DNA from 2 places in the Lysinibacillus sp. FSL K6-4013 genome. Region 1 is predicted to be linked to the other one. Evidence: riboswitches for the same ligand, from Rfam matches in the RefSeq annotation. Region 1 holds a riboswitch; the other holds the start of a gene.
What was found. A riboswitch is a leader RNA that binds a small molecule or an ion and turns the genes downstream of it on or off. The one in region 1 is predicted to bind cyclic di-GMP.
Positions count from the first base shown of each region.

Region 2: linked by a shared signal. The riboswitch ahead of MHB39_RS19830 (HAMP domain-containing methyl-accepting chemotaxis protein) and the one ahead of MHB39_RS14270 (amidase) in region 1 are both predicted to bind cyclic di-GMP.

Region 1 covers NZ_CP152031.1:2,878,128-2,883,303, forward strand. Annotated here, with positions in the region: gene MHB39_RS14260 (saccharopine dehydrogenase family protein) at 1-343, shown strand, start outside; gene nspC (carboxynorspermidine decarboxylase) at 340-1,479, shown strand; gene MHB39_RS14270 (amidase) at 1,525-2,406, opposite strand; cyclic di-GMP riboswitch class I at 2,450-2,541, opposite strand; gene MHB39_RS14275 (CheW domain-containing protein) at 2,679-3,167, opposite strand; gene MHB39_RS14280 (M20/M25/M40 family metallo-hydrolase) at 3,193-4,308, opposite strand; gene MHB39_RS14285 (hypothetical protein) at 4,442-5,176, opposite strand, start outside.
Region 2 covers NZ_CP152031.1:3,990,373-3,995,548, reverse strand. Annotated here, with positions in the region: gene MHB39_RS19850 (MFS transporter) at 1-1,077, shown strand, start outside; gene MHB39_RS19845 (alpha/beta-type small acid-soluble spore protein) at 1,148-1,351, opposite strand; gene MHB39_RS19840 (DUF1456 family protein) at 1,536-2,030, shown strand; gene MHB39_RS19835 (hypothetical protein) at 2,173-2,367, shown strand; cyclic di-GMP riboswitch class I at 2,571-2,656, shown strand; gene MHB39_RS19830 (HAMP domain-containing methyl-accepting chemotaxis protein) at 2,762-4,513, shown strand; gene MHB39_RS19825 (SDR family oxidoreductase) at 4,503-5,176, shown strand, end outside.

The sequences.
Region 1 (5,176 bases):
ACTTGGACCACGTACAAAAGGTAAAACAAACATCGGTTGTATCATTCGCGGTCTAAAAGATGGCAAAGAAAAAACGTACTATGTGTACAATGTATGTGACCACGAAGAGTGCTACAACGAGGTTGGTTCACAAGCGATTTCATACACAACTGGCGTTCCAGCTATGATCGGTGCAATGCTTGTGATGAACGGTGAATGGCGTAAACCAGGTGTATGGAATGTGGAAGATTTCAATCCAGATCCATTCATGGATGCACTAAATAAATGGGGCCTACCATGGCAAGAAAGCCATAACCCAGAATTATTAGACCTTGATTTAGATGCAAAGGAAATAAGCCGATGAAACCAATTGATTTTTCAAAAGTTCCATCCCCTTCCTATGTAGTGGATGAGCGATTATTAACAAAGAATCTTGAGCTTTTAAAATCAATTCAAGAGCGTACAGGCTGCCGCATTTTATTAGCCCTTAAAGGCTTCTCAATGCATTCAACATTCCCTTTAGTCGGGGAATATTTAGCAGGCATTACAGCAAGCTCACTGCATGAGGCACGACTTGGCTATGAAAAAATGGGCAAGGAAGTGCATGTTTATGCTCCTGCTTATATTGAGCATGAAATGGACGAGCTTCTAGGCTATGTGGATCACATCGTCTTTAACTCATTTAACCAATGGGCACAGTACAAGGACAGAGTAAAATCTGCTGGTAAAACAATTGAATGTGGTATTCGTGTGAATCCTGAGTACTCTGAAATTGAAACAGCCCTTTATGATCCTTGCTACACAAACTCTCGCCTTGGTACAACATTGGCTAACTTTGATAAATCACAGCTTGACGGTATTGATGGCTTACACTTCCATGCGATGTGTGAACAAAATTCTGATACATTAGAGCGTATTATTGAAGTAGTTGAGGAAAAATTTGGTGATGTGTTACACCAAATGAAATGGTTAAACTTCGGTGGCGGTCACCATATTACGCGTGATGATTATGATGTAGAAAAACTTGTGAACATCATTAATTATATTCAAGAAAAGTATAACCTGCTTGTTTATCTTGAGCCTGGTGAAGCAGTAGCCCTTAATACAGGCTACTTAGTAGCAACCGTGCTTGATATTCAAGAAAATGGGATGGATCTTGCTATTTTAGATACATCAGCAACATGTCACATGCCTGATGTACTTGAAATGCCTTACCGTCCAATGATTATTGGTTCTGGACAAGCAAATGAATTAGCACACACATATCGCTTAGGCGGACTAACATGTCTAGCTGGTGATGTGATTGGTGATTATTCGTTTGAACAGCCATTAAAACCAGGTGATCGTCTTGTATTCACAGATATGGCTCATTATTCAATGGTGAAAAACCATATGTTTAACGGTGTCAACTTACCATCTATCGTTTCGTATAACGATGAAGAAGGCATTAAAGTGATCCGTGAGTTTAAATTTGAAGACTACAGTGGTCGTCTGTCTTAATAGCAATAGAAAAGCCCTTCCAGTTTTACACTGGAAGGACTTTTTTTATGGACGCATGGTCATCCAATTCTCCACATAATGAATGGCTACTCCATGAAAAGCATCGTTATTTGAAAAATGTTGCTGAACAAGTATAAGCTGTTCATTCATAAAGGCTTCTCCATTATCATAAAAAGTAATATTTTCCCCTTCCTCTGAAGCGCCTGTTTCTACACCAATTACGATTGATTTATTCACAGTGGAAGCATAAGCGATTTCATGTTCTACAATAGAGATAATATCTTTTGCAGCATCACGATAGGCCATGATCGTCACACTATCCACATGGTCAATGACCCAATCAGCTAATAACCCTTTTCCAAATTCGTTATTATACTGAACTTCATCAAACCAAAATGGCATGTCTACTTCTAAAGTAAGTTGTAACTGACTTGCTTTCTCACTTGCTTTCATTATTAGTGTTTGATAGGATTCTATCGTTTGTGCTTGATGTAAGCTCCATCCACTATTTAAATAAGGTTCTACATCAAGGTGCACTCCAGAAAATTGCTCAGATTCAGTTGAATTCTTATTATATATATGTAACCAATTAAACAATTCATCTTGGCTTCGGCTACCCTCAGCTGAAACCCAGCTTGCAGCACCATCCAATGCATAAATGCGAATACCTTTGTCAGAAGCGTTACTAATAAAATGCTTATAGTCATTGCTCGCTATGCCTTGATCGATTTGCAGATAAACTTTATTGACATCGTTATGTTCTAAAAATAATAATATTTTTTCTTGGTCATCCATGATGAGGGATGTATCCCACAGCCACGTAGCCTTTTCCTGTATAGACATTGCATCAACCTTTCCACTTGATAAAGCTAATGAACTAATCATGATGACGATTAGTGCGGTCCATACTTTTAATTGTCTCTTCATACGAACTAACTCCATTCTACTCGCCACGGCTCCTAGAACAGAACCTGGCAACCTGACAATCTTGCACTGAAATTATAGTGTTTAGACTCATGGCTTTGCGTCCCTCCCTTTCGGTGAAGTTTGCCTTTTTCAGTTTTTTCTTAATCATTATCATACGCGGTTAGCAATGGTTTGTCTGTAGGTATAATGCATAATTGTCACATGTATGATCAGGTAAAAACGACAAAATACAGGTTAAATTTACTATTCAAACATAAAAAAACGTAGAGTGTCTAAGACTCTACGTTTTCCTTTTCATTTTCAAGCATTTTGTGTAAATAATCGATAATTTCTCGAATGCCCTCTAATGAATTAACCAGTATTTTTGGATCAACATATGTTATCATTCGATTTTCAAGATTAGCTACCGCAGTAAAATAGCGTGTTTTACTATAATTGACTAGGCCCAATTGCTGAAGTACTGATTCATCGAAATCAAGAATTTCTCGTGCTTCTGTAACAAGTAATCCATAATTAACCACATCAGTATTCAACACAATGATACGTGCGGTTGATGGATTAGATGAGCGGTTATACAGTATGCGCTCAAAATCTAGAACAGGTACAAGCTCACCACGAATTCTTGTAAAGCCTAGAAGATAGTTAGGTAAATGAGGAATAGGTGTTACATGCTCTAATTTTTCAATTGAAATCGCTTGTTCCACAGGTACGGCGTATTCCTCTGTCCCACAAGCAAAAACGACTGCTTTGACACTTTCCATAGGGTTACACATCCTTACTCGACTGTTAATTTTTCGCCGATTCTTTGACGATTTCTACTAGTAAATCTGCTAATTTTTCAAGTTCTTCTACTGGTATCTTTTCATTCGTTGTATGAATATCCTCATAGCCAACAGATAAATTAACTGTAGGAATGCCAAAGCCTGCGATGACGTTTGCATCTGAGCCTCCACCAGAAATGCCTAGTGTCGGTGTACGATCAATATTGCGTGCAGCAGCCATAGCTACCTGAACTACTTTATCCGATTCCGTTACACGGAAGCCTGGATACATTAGCTTCACTTCTACCTCTGCACGTGCGCCTAAAGAAGCAGATACTTGTTCAAACGTATCTTGCATATGCTTTGTTTGCGCATCCAATTTAGCTTTGTCTATAGAACGTGCTTCTGCCAGGATTGTCACTTCGTCACAAACAATATTCGTCGCTTGTCCACCTTCAAAACGCCCAATATTCGCTGTCGTTTCTTCATCTAAACGGCCTAGCTTCATTTGAGCAATGCATTTTGATGCAACTGTTATGGCAGAAATACCCTTTTCAGGAGCAACCCCTGCATGTGCCGTTTTTCCAATAATCTTTGTAAAAATTTTCGCCTGGAAGGGTGCTGCTGTCACGATGCCACCAACTTTGCCATCGCTATCAACCGCAAAGCCATATTTTGCTTTAATGTTAGCTGGATCTAACTCTTTAGCGCCAACAAGGCCACTTTCTTCACCAGCCGTAATAATAAATTCAATATCGCCATGTGCAATATTTTGCTCTTTCAAACGTTTGACCATCTCAAATAGAGCTGCTAATCCTGCTTTATCGTCAGCACCTAAAATCGTCGTACCATCAGATACGATATAGCCATCCTCACGCAAAGACGGTTTGATGCCTTTTCCTGGCACAACGGTATCCATATGAGAAGTGAAATAGATTGGCTCCACATCCAATGTGCCTTTTAATGTGGCAATAATATTACCTGCCCCATGTCCATTACGCGTATGTGCATCGTCTTGAATCACTGAAAATCCAAGTGCAGTTAACTTCTCTACAAGAATGGGTGCTATTAGTTGTTCATGTTTTGTTTCTGAATCAATTTGTACGAGCTCAAAAAACTCTTCTACTAAACGACTTGTCATGTTGTAAAACTCCCTTAGTTTACGTGTTTTTCCACGTTATAGTATACGTATTATTTTAGCACAACGTCAGAAGAGTTGAAATCATTGAACAATACGACCAAAATAAAAAGTCTGAGAACAACTCAGACTTTCCTTAGTGATTGAAAATAAGCTCTTTTTCTTTTTCTAATGATTGTAGGTAGTTGACTGCTTTCTTATGTTTATCCTGTAAGCGCCAAATCGTATTATGTACATCATCCTGAACACGTGAGACCTGTTCCCTTGCTGTTGAAATTTTAGAATGAACAGACCATGCTGAAAAAATATCATCAAAAAAGTAGTCTGCAAACTTAACAAAGCCATCTGTTTCAACATGCAACGATTTCGTAGACATTTCTTGAACATCCAATAATTCATTATGAAAACGCTGTAACGCAATTTGAGCACTGTGTAAATAGTTTTCTGACTGATCGAGTGCATCATGCTTTAAGTGTGTTGCAATCAGCCCACCACCCAAAAACGTATCCCATGTGGAATACCCATTGGCCGAATGTAATGAAGCTGCTGCTTGCCCTAGCCTTGTAAGAGCTACTTCTCCCGCTTCCTCCGCCTCTTTAATTTCTCTAATGAGCTGCTTTGTTAGCATTTCCTCATGTGCTAAATGCTCTAGCCTTTCTGCTTGGGCAGCATCATGAATCTGTAAATACTTCTTCTTTTTAAGGTAGACCTGTTGAAGTGATTGCTGTAGTGCATTTTCATCAATCTGGGCAAGCTGATTCATCACTTGCACGTTATCCTCTGCTAAATCATTTTGCATTTTCTTTGCTTCATTCAGCTTTAATTCAAGTACTGCCGCCTTATCAATTTTTTCTGCCCTCAGTTCATCTTG
Region 2 (5,176 bases), 1.1 Mb from region 1:
GCAACAGGTGGATTGATTTCATCTATCACGAATATTGGGATGCTACTGGGTGGTATTATTTTCGGTGTATTAGCAGATAAATATGGTCGAGTAAAAGTGTTTACGTATACGATTATTTTGTTTGCCATCGGAACGGCCTTAACAGGAGTAGCAACAAGTATTGAACAAGTTTATGTTTATAGATTTATCGCTGGTTTAGGTGCTGGCGGAGAATATGGTATTGGGATGGCGCTTGTGGCGGAGGCTTGGCCAAAGAATAAACAAGGCAGAGCATCCTCTTATGTCAGTGTAGGTGCACAATATGGAGTAATTTTAGCTGCTTTATTAAGTGCTATTATTTTACCAACTTTAGGGTGGCGTGCATTATTCTTTGTAGGATTACTACCAGTTATTTTTGCCTTCATCGTACGTAAAAATATTGATGAATCACCAGAATGGTTAGCAGCGCAGAAACAACAAAATAATAAGCAAGAGAACGGGAAATTAGCACAATTATTTGCTTCACCTCGTATCACCATGACAACACTCTCCCTAATTCTAATGGCAACTGTTCAAATTGCAGGCTATAATGGTCTAATGATTTGGCTACCTTCGATGTTACAGAAATCGCAAGGTTTATCGGTTTCAAGCTCAGCATTGTGGACAATTAGTACCGCAGTTGGCATGATCATTGGAATGCTGACGTTTGGCAGATTTATGGATCGTTTTGGTGCAAAGCGAACATTCGGGATCTTTTTAGTAGCCTCTGCATGTGCTGTATTCTTTTACTCGTTTGCAACAGGTGCAGTAGCGATATTAGTAGGCGGTGCGGTTGTAGGATTCTTCTCTAATGGAATGTTTGCAGGGTATGGTGCATTAATTAGTAGCTTTTATCCAGTACAAATTCGCAGTACAGCAACAAACACCATTTTTAACTTTGGACGAGCTATAGGTGGGTTTTCACCAATCTTTGTAGGTTTTATTTTACAAAGCTACGATATGACTGTCGTGATGATTTACTTAGCAGCACTGTATTGTATTTCCTTTATCGTTATGCTAACGCTTAAGAGCTCAGGGAAGGAATTGCAAACAGCATAATTTTATAGAGCACGAAAGAACGAATTCCAATTATGTAAATGGGATTCGTTCTTTTCTTATTAGTATTTAATTATAATAAACCTTTTGAACGTTTTTCAGCGATTTCAACAAGACGTTTTGTAATCTCTCCTCCAACGGAACCATTTGCACGAGAAGATGCTTCTGGCCCAAGCTGAACGCCAAACTCTTGTGCAATTTCATATTTCATTTGATTGACAGCCTCATGTACTCCAGGTACTAGAAGTTTATTTGAACTGCGGTTATTGTTAGCCATTGTTCTCACCTCCTTGACCTTAGAATGGTTGCGATTAAATTTTTCATACATTTAAAAAGTAGGAAATGCACACGCTATTTGCTAACAACAACAACTTGTGGAAAGCTAGCAATAATCAGCAAACTCTCTGTTATAATTAAGCCTGGCTCTTTACTATATAAGGTTAATTAAAGGAGGAAATATAATGACAAATAATGATATCTTAATTCGTTTACGCTATGCGTTCGATATAAAAAATGTAGATATGGTAGAAATTTTTAAACTTGGTGGCATGGATTATACAAAGGAAGAAGTATTAAATATGCTGATTAAGATTAATGATGAGGAAGAAGCGCCAGAGGAATACATCAAATGTAATAATAAAATGTTAGAGGCATTTTTAAATGGATTAATTACTTTTAAACGCGGGCCTCAGAAACCAAGAGAAGGACAGGCTGTTGGACCTTTACCTGTGTCAGGTAAAGAAAGCCCAAATAATATGCTGCTAAAGAAAGTAAAAATTGCTTTAGCTTTAACAACTGAGGAGATGCTTGAGATTTTATATGACGGCGGCATTAAAGTTACAAAAGGTGAATTAGGTGCTATTTTAAGAAATCCAAGTCATCGTAATTATAAAGAGTGTGGCGATTCATTCGTACGAAATTTTTTAAGGGGCCTAACATATAAATATAGAGCATAATGCACAATGGATATCAATCATAAAGTGCCATTTTTTTCTTTAAAACTCGTTGACAATTTGTGACGAAATTGTGTACAATAAAATTATCACAAAACGTTCACAAAAAAGATGAAAAATGTTCACAGACAAAGGGGGGGCTTGTATGATTTATTTTGACATCTTATTAGTAGCTATTGCATGTATTACAATGCCTTTTATTGTTGCAGTTATGTTAGATATTTTTTATGCGGAACGAAAAAAAGTACGCTTTTCATTACGTCGTACTTCCGTATGGTATATCGCTATGTTTGCGTTATCCTTTATACCATCCGTATTACTTGTCACACAAAACGTATAATTTATTCAAACACTTAGGGGTAAGTGAATTGAAAGTGGACAGCTACAACGCTAATTGAGGTTGTAGCTGTTTTTATTTTGTTCAATAGATGAATCATAATTAAGTAATTTATATAATTATTAATGAAGGAACAGCTAGTATAAAATATGTATGTTTTAAGTAGAGAGCATTGACTACTTTTACCTACTGTGTTAATTTTGGTAGGGAAATATAGGCAAATTTACTGAAAAGTAAAGACGCAAAGCTACAGGTCTAAGGCAATAAATGCTATGGCGGCTGGGTTGCAAAAGAGTGCTAGTTGTATCATTCTCATTCTAGTTTTTGTTCTTTTATGCCTATTTCTTTTGAAATAGGCATTTTTTTGCAAGTAAAGTTCAAAGGAGGAAAAGGGGAAATGAAGTTGTTAAAAAACACATCATTAAAAAATAAGCTTTTACTAACAGTCTCTATCGTTGTATTACTGCTTATCGCTATTATTACGACGCAAAGTATTAGTGAATTGAATAATCGGATGAATGTGGATTTGGAGCAAGAATTAAAAAGTGTTGGTTTATTAACAGCTATGAACTTAGACAGTGATGAAGTAAAAGATTTGCTGTCCGAAAAAGGGGAAACAAACGCAAAGTTTACAAAGATCCAAAAGCAACTTGATATGATTCAGGACCAGCAAGGTATTATGAGCTGGAGTTATATTTGGGATGTCAAGGATGAGGGTGGCGTCAATCCAATTGGCTATACCTCTAATCTAAATGAAGTATATGAAGCTGGTGAAATTTTTACTGATTTAGCGGATGAGCATGTAGAAACAGCAAAATTAGCTATTGAAAATAATAGTACAGAGGTAACTGATATTTTCGAGGATCCTTTTGGTTCTTGGAGAACGGTTTTTAGTCCTATTAAAGATGATAATGGCCAACTGATTGCCCTATTAGGGATTGATTACTCCGCTGATTATATCAATACGATTATTAAAACAAGTGTGATTAAGCAAATTGTCATTGCTATTATCGGTATTTTAATTTTATTAGTTTTAGTTTACATAATTATAGATCGACTATTAAAGCCACTGAAAAAAGTAGTGAACGTTGCCAATCAAGTGGCAAATGGTGAATTAATAGATGTTGATTTAGAGACATCGAAGGATGAAATTGGTAAATTATCTGAATCCATTCGTACAATGGTGGCTAATTTGCAACATATTATTTTAAACATACGCAATACATCCAATCACGTTTCTTCAGCAGCCAATCAATTAACAGTACATGCTGGTGAAACTTATAACAGCTCAACAAATATTGCACTAGACATGAATCAAATTACACAAAATGCTGAGGCCTCGATGACCATGACAGAGGAAACAGCCGCTGCTATGGAAGAAACTGCAACAGGTATTCAGCAAATTGCTGATTCTGCAAATGTAGCTGCGGAATCCTCTATTTCAGCATCACAGGCTTCTGAACGAGGGAATGAAGTTGTCCAACAAGTTATTGCCCAAATGGAGTTAATTAATGATTCTGTTGAACAAATAGGGACAACCATTAATGGACTACATGTTAATACTAAAAAAATAAGTGAAATTGTTAGCTTAATTACTGCTATTGCCGATCAAACAAATCTATTAGCATTAAATGCTGCTATCGAAGCGGCACGAGCAGGTGAACACGGTAAAGGCTTTGCCGTTGTTGCGGATGAGGTGAGACGCTTAGCTGAACAATCCTCTCAATCAGCAACAGAAATTTACAATTTAATTAGTTCTATTCAGTCTGATTCAAACGCTTCTATCACGGTTATGGAGAAAGGCAAAGAGGATGTTAAGGTAGGGATGGCATTTACCAATGAAGTAGGAGAAATCTTTAAAGAAATTCTTACTTCCTCAGAAGAAGTCGCTAGCCAAATACGTGAAATTTCAGCAGCCTCACAACAAATTTCTGCATCCTCAGAAGAAGTGGCGGCATCTGTTAATAATATTAAACAATCTGCAGAGCAGTCAGCAGAGTTCTCTTCAAATGTCTCGAATTCTACACAAGAGCAATTATCTACCATGCAGGAAGTAAAGGATGCCTCTTCATCATTGGGCAAAACAGCAGAAGAGCTGCAAGGTCTTGTGGCAAAATTCAAATTGGAGAATGATCATAATGGACATTAATTTTACAGGGAAAAATGTTTTAATAACAGGCTCTAGTAAAGGAATCGGTAAAGCAATTGCATTAGGCTTTGCGCAACATGGAGCCAATATTTTAATTAATTATATTGGGGATGAGCAAGAGGCAGAAGCTGTACGTGCTGAAGCAGAAAGGTATGGTGTGAAAGCTTTAATATTCCACGCTGATGTTTCTAACTCACAAGAAGTACAAGCGATGCATCAATTTATGGACGAGCACCTCGGGGAAATTGATATTCTTGTAAATAATGCTGGATTTGCACAGGGTTCCAGCATTACAGATTTAACGGATGAGCAGTGGGATCGCATGATTAAAGTTCATTTATATGGCTGCTTCTATAATTGCCGTGAAGCAGCTAAAAGAATGAAGGAACGTAATACAGGAAAAATCATAAATATTTCATCTGATATTGGTAGCTTAGGTTGTGAAGAATTCACGCATTATTCAGCTGCGAAGGGTGCTATTAATGCTTTTACAAAGGCTTTAGCAAGAGAATTAGCACCTTCTATACTTGTCAATGCAGTTGCTCCTAGTGGAACATTTACGGACATTTTACAAGAGTTTGGCGATAACTATGTGGAGGAAGAATCCGCAAAATATCCATTAAAACGTTTAGCGCAACCAGAAGAGATTGCGAAAAGTGTATT